2 regions of the Sphingobacterium sp. R2 genome follow, and region 1 is predicted to be linked to the other one. Evidence: riboswitches for the same ligand, from Rfam matches in the RefSeq annotation. Region 1 holds a riboswitch; the other holds the start of a gene.

Region 1 (4,255 bases):
AATTTAGCCATAAACTCATCATCGCGACCGCTTAAGGTAAGAATGTCCGTCTGAAAGGGCTCCTTTTCCTTATCGCCAAGATAATAAACATCGATATTGGACAGATCAAGACGCCCATCTGCCGACAATCGTTCACCATGCTTGATATGTAGCATAGTCCCTGCAGCTCCTTTGACTTTAATTTTTGTAATTCCAGCCATATTCTGACCCATATCGAAAACATAAGTACGTTGGTCTATCTTTGTCACTGATTTGGGCTTATAGGACTTCACGAGCCGAATCGGTACCATCTGTTGGGAAACGATATGTGCAGATGGCGCATTTCTGTACTGAACAGCCTGCCAAGTTGAATCATCATATTTAGGTTTGTCCCAGCCGGGCATATCAAGTCGAGCATCATAATGCTCACCCGTATAAATATTGTTATAGATAATTGGACCGGTAGCTGTTTTCCACTGCTTATCCGAAACGACCGTCTCCCACGTACCGTCTGTATACTCGATTTTAAGCTCCAAACAGAATATTGGCCGGGCCCGCCACGGTGCTTGATGAAAATTCCAAACCGCCAGTGGCTGGTGATTATACCAGCCATTCCCCAAAACGACGCCAATCGCATTCGCACCTTGTTGTAGTTGTCCGGTAACATCCTCTACCACATACAGTGTTCTTCGATCAAATCGCGTATACATAGGATCAAGACGGTGGTCTCCAATGCGCACGCCATTAATAGAAAGCTCATATAATCCGGCAGCGGCAACATAAGCACGAGCCGATTTTATCCGCTTTTTGATAGTGAATTCAGTCCTAAAATACGGAGCGTTGCGCGCATTGATATCTTTATTGTCACTGATCCATTTTCCTGTCCAAAGATCCTTCCCCATCATTCCAGTCTCGAAAGATGCTATTGCTGAAACGCTGGAAATACCGTCTCGGTCCCATACTTTTACTCTCCAAAAGTATTTTATCCGCGGCTTTAACTCGGTACCATTATAGTGCACCAACATCGCCGAACTTAGCTGCTTTCCACTGTCCCAATGCGCTTTTACCCCATGTAACAATTCAAGGGAATCTTGCGCTAAAAGAATCTGATAAGCTTGCTGTAGGGCGCCCTTTCGCCGGTCTTCAAGGCGCCAGCTTAATCTCGGGTGGGATGCGTCAATGCCTAAAGGATTGACCAGATGTTCGCATGTCAACTTTACAGCCTTGCAGTTATTCTTGGATTGTGCATAGGCAGTACTTGCCATACACAATATTATTATCAATAAAATTCTACGCATTAAAGGATATAATTCTTGGTTACTGTTAAATTGTTTTAGCTGATTAAAAAACTAATATATCAAATATTTCGCAAATCGCGACCTGTACTTTCCTGCTGTATATATGAGGCATTTAAATTAAAATTCTTGCAACTTTCACAAAAATAATACTATCTTCGTTTTAACTTTAGGGGTGTCTGCTTGTGCAGGCTGAGATTTTACCCTTAGAACCTGATCCGGATCATACTGGCGTAGGGAAAAGTGAGCTGTCTAACAGGTGCATTGCTGTACCTTCGTGTAGCCATTCCTAAAGTTTAACCAAAAAAATTAAGGAATGGAACTTACAATAAATCATCAAATTCGATCTTTCGACCCCGCTCCTTCTTCACTTGAGGAACTATTGGTTTTGGAACTATCTGGCAAAACCCAAGGTGTTGCTGCTGCCATCAACAACCATGTTATACCTAAGGACGATTGGGCTAAAACAACACTCAAACCTCACGATCAAATCATCTTAATAACCGCATCGCAAGGCGGATAATGATTAAAAAAAATCACCCTAATCATTCACTTCAATTCAGAAAAAATGACAGCTGAAACAATTACGCAATCCCCTTTTCCCAATTCAAAAAAAATTTTTGTACCTGGAACACTATTTCCTATTCAAGTGGCTATGCGCCAAATTTCTTTAAGTCCAACCAAATTAAGCAATGGACAAGTAGAAATTAATCCCCCTATTACAATCTACGACACCTCTGGTCCATATACCGATGAGAATTTTCAGATCGATATCCGAAAAGGTCTCCCCCGGCTTCGCGAACAATGGATATTGAATCGCCAGGATGTCATACAGCTGGCGGGCATCAGCTCTGAATATGGACAACAACGCCTTTCTGATCCAACGTTGGATGAACTCCGATTTGCCTATAGTCATAAACCAAAAGTAGCCTCTGCCGGGAGTAATGTCACCCAATTACATTATGCAAAGCAAGGTATCATTACGCCTGAAATGGAGTACGTAGCTATCCGCGAAAATCAACATATCGAGCAGCTAGTAGCCAGCACCCCCGGAATGGATCATCAGCATACAGGCCAAAACTTTGGTGCCAGAATCCCTAGAAAAACGATTACTCCCGAGTTTGTCCGCGAAGAGATCGCTGCCGGGAGAGCGATCATTCCCAATAACATCAATCACCCTGAAAGTGAACCCATGATTATCGGGCGCAACTTTCTTGTTAAAATTAATGCCAATATTGGCAATAGCGCTGTAAGTTCAAGTATAGAGGAAGAAGTTGAGAAAGCGGTATGGGCCTGTCGTTGGGGAGCCGACACGATCATGGATCTATCCACCGGTAAAAATATCCATGAAACCCGCGAGTGGATCATCCGCAATTCACCAGTTCCAATCGGTACCGTTCCAATCTATCAGGCATTAGAAAAAGTAAAAGGTGTGGCCGAAGACCTTACTTGGGAGATTTTTAAAGACACTTTGATCGAACAGGCGGAACAAGGTGTTTCATACTTTACTATACACGCCGGTGTATTGCTTCGCTACATTCATCTTACAGCAACACGAGTAACTGGTATCGTCTCAAGGGGTGGTTCTATCATGGCCAAATGGTGTCTTTTTCACCACAAAGAAAACTTTCTCTATACCCATTTTGAGGAGATTTGTGAGATCATGAAACGATATGATGTTGCTTTTTCACTTGGCGATGGTCTCCGTCCAGGAGCTATTGCGGACGCCAACGATGCGGCTCAATTTGCTGAGCTCGAAACACTGGGCGAACTCACCAAGATCGCCTGGAAACACGATGTTCAGGTAATGATAGAGGGCCCCGGCCACGTGCCCATGCAACTGATCAAAGAAAATATGGACAAACAACTGGAATGTTGTAATGAAGCCCCATTTTATACCTTAGGCCCGCTTACTACCGATATCGCTCCGGGGTATGACCATATTACTTCGGCGATTGGAGCTGCAATGATCGGTTGGTACGGTTGTGCCATGCTTTGTTATGTCACCCCAAAAGAACATCTCGGATTACCAAATAAAAAAGATGTTAAAGATGGTGTGATCACGTACAAACTAGCCGCACATGCTGCTGATTTGGCCAAAGGACACCCTGGAGCGCAGTATCGTGACAATGCTTTAAGTAAAGCGAGATTTGAATTTAGATGGGAAGATCAATTCAATCTTTCCCTAGATCCGGATACCGCACGTGAGTATCATGACGAAACCTTGCCTGCAGATGCAGCTAAAGTAGCTCATTTCTGTTCCATGTGTGGCCCCAAATTTTGCTCCATGAAGATTACGCAGGAAATACGGGATAGTGCAGCGCAGGGTATGCTTGAAAAATCGCAAGAATTTATCGCACAGGGTAAAGAACTCTATTTATGATCATTGCACTAACGCCAGAAGAGACCATACATGCTGAAAAAGCGGTTATCCATACCCTTCTTGAGAAGGGGCTCGATATCCTGCACTTACGCAAATATCATTTTACAGATTTACAAATGGCAAGATATGTAGAATCAATAGATCCTGCATATCTTGAAAAGTTAGTTCTTCATTCTCACCCTCACCTATCGACGGAACTCGGGATCTCACGCATTCATCGGAATGAATGGAGCAGACAGCATAGTCCCTCCAATCAGGTGAACACTACAATTATTTGCTCGACATCTGTACATGATATTGCGGCATTCAACAAACTGGATAAATGCTGGACCTATGCTTTTCTAAGTCCGATATTTCCAAGTATTTCAAAAAAAGAATACGGAAGGTATAATGCTCAACTGAATCAGCTTCCAAATCGCGTTAATTTTACTGTTCGTCTGATAGCACTTGGCGGAATAAACCAAGCTAACTGTCTCCTCCCGTTGCAGGAAGGGGCAGAGGGAATAGCCTTGTACGGCGCTTTATGGCAGCATCCCGACCCAATTCAAAATTTCATTGCATGTCAACAAAAACTATGGAAAAACTTCAATACATATCA
Region 2 (4,255 bases), 1.2 Mb from region 1:
AACAAAGAGCGTCTCATACCAATTGGTCAACATGCCATTAAATACCTTCGCATCTACCTGGAAACCATCAGGCCGCATATCAAGATTAAACCGGGAAATGAAGATATTGTATTTCTCAATAGACGAGGAGCTGCATTATCCCGGGTCATGGTTTTTTTGATCATCAAAGAACTTGCCTTAAAAATAGGGTTACAGAAAAACATTAGCCCACATACCTTCCGCCATAGCTTTGCCTCTCATTTAGTGGAAGGCGGGGCCGATCTGCGGGCTGTACAGGACATGCTCGGACATGAAAGTATCACCACTACCGAAATATATACGCATATAGACAAGGAATACCTGCATTCTGTAATCACGCAATACCACCCGCGGTCATAACCAACCTGCTGTCAACTAGCATCATTTTTTGATCCGAAGTATGCACAAATGAATCATTAGCACTGAGTTAAAAAAAAACGAGGAGCGGGTGAAATTTATATGCAAAAAAACGGCGCTAATTATCGCTAAAAATTGCCTGCTAAAAGTTACAATTTTATCGTAAAGATATTTGTTAGATCTAGAAAATAATATATCTTTGCGGGACGTTCCCGTAGTTCAATGGATAGAATTTCAGATTCCGGTTCTGACGATGTGGGTTCGACCCCCGCCGGGAACACAAAAGGAGACATTTCAATGAGATGATCTCCTTTTTTTTACGCTACGAACTCCAGCTCCGTGTTGACGTGGGCACGCGAATATTTTTCAGCAATGTATACGAATCGGTTGGCCATTTCATGGCGAAAAAATAGCTAATATACCAATTAGATAGCAGATATCCAAATACCAATTTACCCCTAGGCACAGCCTTAGAACAATTGTTACCCAGTACTCGTTCAGTGCTTGTTCACTCGTCACTGAATCATCACTGAACAAGCACTGAACAAGCACTGAGCAATCACTGTAAAAACGGGCAAGTTGGTTACTAGCGGTTCTTCTTTTGGCACACCAAAAATTAGCAGCGGAAAATCTGTAGATAACGCAGCATTTGTAACAAAAAATTTTTAAAACAAAGCTATTGTCTATATACTCTTCTGCAACAACTTATGCTGTGAAGCAGTAAAAATATTTCGGAAGATGATATTGATCTCTTGGTCCACGGCAGCCCCCAAAATCCCTGCCTGAGGATAGAGTTTAACGGTATTCGTTAAAATGGAAGAGACAAAATCACGGCTTTGCGTGGCTATTTGCGCATAAATTGTGGCATTATCGATACCATTACTGAGGTTATCCCAAGAATGGTCAGCCAAATGCAAGATAGCATCCTTTCGTATGGTGTAATCCTGTTGAAGCTCATCGAGCATGCCGAAAGCAGCTTTACTCGCTGCCTGTTCCCAATTGGACGCTTTACTTTTTAACACAAACAGTTTTTCAATCAAATCCAGAAATCGCTTATACATCCCGATAAAATTGGCCAGCAAGGTCAACTCAGCAAAAGGCATAAAGGGATATTGATAGCGTAGATCACTGCGTGTGCTTTTCGCCGCATTGATTTCAAAACACTGTTTACCATCAACTAGGACGTCCTGCAGCGAAAAAGAGTGCGAGGCAGTCACCTCTAATCCGAACGTATCCCAGTCATAATGAACCAGCGCATGTTCTCTATCGACAAAAAATGATTTTACAAGTGGATTCCCTTTGTCATCCATTACGGGTTTCCCCCCTTCCTGAATCGTTGCATTCAACGTAAAATGGGTTAAATGTGGAGCCCCAGTAGCGTACTTCCAAAACCCTGTGAGTCGATAATGTTCACCATCGCGCGTTGCTGTGCCCGATGCCTGCCCGCTACCACCGAAACAAACCCGTTCCATTTTAAAGATTTGATCGCCTAGAACGCGATCAATAAAACCGACAAAAAGATTTGCTCCCGAACATAATGTCACTGTCCAGGCCAGTCCGCCGTCCCAATACGCTAAATCAGCCAATACATTCAGACCTTCTGGTACCGTTAAACCTAATCCACCCAGTTCAACGGGAATCCAGATTTTAAACCATTTTCTGCGATAGATTAGTTCCAACTGTTCATCCGACAAAGATTTCTGCTGAATACCTTTTGCCTGACTGTCTTTCAGAATGGCAATATCCGCACTATTGAGTTGCATATCTCTCTTCACGTATTATTTTCCTCCAATTTAAATATCCACTAAATGCCATCACAAATAAAAACAAAGTCAGTCCGGAATAGAGAAACAATCCTTTATGGATCAATAATGGAATGGCCATTAGATTGCTAATATTCAACAGTATCCAATTTTCTATTTTGCGTTTTGCCAACAACCACATTCCTGCCCAAGCGGTGCAGGAAACGGCGGAATCCCATAGTGGAACATCGGAGTCTGTTAAATGCACCAATCCAAAATAGAACAACAAAAAACCAGCGGTGCAGATAAAGCATACTATCCACCAATCTTTCTTTTCACAACGTGTGATCGGCGTAGCAGCGTCACTGCTATATTTCCAATACATCCAGCCGTAAATGCTCATGACTAAATAATACAGGTGCAGCAATATTTCAGCATACAGTTTTGCGTGAAATAATACATATACGGATATCAGTATACCTATAATGCCAAAAATATAATGGATTGATTTATTTTGCCGTGAAAACCAGACTTGCAAAATGCCGAAAGAAACACCTAGCCATTCTGCCACTGTGGCTTGTTGCATCTGTTTTATCAAAGCTTCGATCATGGATTCGGGAGTCATTCGAATTGTTTATTAGTGCGTGCGATCTTATAATAAACCTTCGGGGAGAAAACAGCTGTTTTTATTGAAATTAAATCCCTACGCCAGCATTACCTGGATCAGGTATATAAAAGCGATTGTACAAAGAGGAACAATCGCTTTTATTGGGTATAATCTCAGCCTAGAACGGCAGAAGCCGTTCGAAGCACCCCTCAAGTATATTGTTGGTCGGGCCTGATTAATCGATAGCGATTAATTTCAACGCTTTGTGTGTGCGTATACGTGTTTCTTTACAAAGCTGTGCGTCGTCGTTCAATGATTTCCCGTGTGATGGTATCATCTCACGTAACTTCTTCCTGTATTCATCTGATTTAGCACGTTCAGGGAAACATTTCTTCAGCAAGCTGATCATGATCGCGACAGAGGTAGAAGCGCCAGGAGAAGCACCCAATAACGCGGCAATAGAACCATCTGAACTAGAGACGACCTCTGTTCCAAATTCCAAAATCCCACCTCTCTTTTCATCTTTCTTGATCACCTGAACCCGTTGTCCCGCCTTCTCAATAACCCAGTCCTCCAATTTTGCTGTGGGCATAAATTGTTTCAATGACTCCAGTTTATCTTTCGGAGATTTCATGACTTCTGTGATCAAATACTTGGTCAAGGGCAAATTATCAAGTCCGGCAGATAGCATCGGACGGATATTCGACAACTTGATCGAAGCAGGTAGATCGAAATAAGAACCCTGTTTGAGGAATTTTGTGGAAAAACCCGCATAAGGACCAAATAACAAAGCTTGTTTGCCATCAATATAACGCGTATCTAAGTGCGGTACAGACATCGGTGGAGCGCCCACAGAAGCTTTGCCGTACACTTTGGCGTGATGTGCTTTAATAATCTCATCATTCACACAACGTAGCCATTGGCCTCCTACCGGAAAGCCACCATAGCCTTTTGCTTCTGGTATTCCGGATTTTTCCAACAACAGCAAGGAGTGTCCACCAGCACCAATAAATACAAATTTCGCTTTGATTTCTCTCTTTACTCCTGTTTTTAAATCTTTGACCTCCACTTCCCAACGACCATCATCTTCACGTTCAATGTCAATGACTTCATGGTTTAGCGAAATGGATATATTTTCTTTATTTGCAAGATTAGTGATCAAATCACGTGTCAATGAGCCAAAATTGACATCTGTACCAAGATCCATTTTCGTTGCAGCAATCTTTTCATTTTTATCACGCCCCTCCATCATCAATGGAATCCATGATTTCAGCAACTCAGCATCTTCAGTATACTCCATTCCCTTAAACAAGTTTTGGGTGGTTAACGTTTCCCATCTTGTTTTTAGAAATTTAGCATCTTTTTCACCAAAAACTGCACTTAGGTGTGGAATACTACGGATAAAATTTTCAGGTTGGGTAATGACGCCTTTATCAACGAGGTAGGACCAAAACTGCTTAGATACCTCAAATTGCTCAGCAATTTTCACTGCTTTATCAATCTTTACAGAACCATCTTTCTGTTCGGGTGT

The links. Region 1 has a riboswitch for thiamine pyrophosphate ahead of thiS (sulfur carrier protein ThiS). Riboswitches for the same ligand answer to the same signal wherever they lie in the genome.
Region 2: another riboswitch for thiamine pyrophosphate. It lies ahead of pnuC (nicotinamide riboside transporter PnuC); the one in region 1 lies ahead of thiS (sulfur carrier protein ThiS).

Annotation. Positions count from the first base shown of each region.
Region 1 is NZ_CP142884.1:4,459,993-4,464,247, forward strand. It holds gene VXM68_RS18725 (family 78 glycoside hydrolase catalytic domain) at 1-1,244, opposite strand, end outside; TPP riboswitch at 1,436-1,531, shown strand; gene thiS (sulfur carrier protein ThiS) at 1,591-1,797, shown strand; gene thiC (phosphomethylpyrimidine synthase ThiC) at 1,843-3,657, shown strand; gene VXM68_RS18740 (thiamine phosphate synthase) at 3,654-4,255, shown strand, end outside; gene thiE (thiamine phosphate synthase) at 4,217-4,255, shown strand, end outside.
Region 2 is NZ_CP142884.1:3,215,900-3,220,154, reverse strand. It holds gene xerD (site-specific tyrosine recombinase XerD) at 1-378, shown strand, start outside; tRNA gene VXM68_RS13285 (tRNA-Arg) at 584-655, shown strand; gene VXM68_RS13280 (acyl-CoA dehydrogenase) at 1,059-2,150, opposite strand; gene pnuC (nicotinamide riboside transporter PnuC) at 2,125-2,703, opposite strand; TPP riboswitch at 2,800-2,944, opposite strand; gene VXM68_RS13270 (malate:quinone oxidoreductase) at 2,960-4,255, opposite strand, start outside.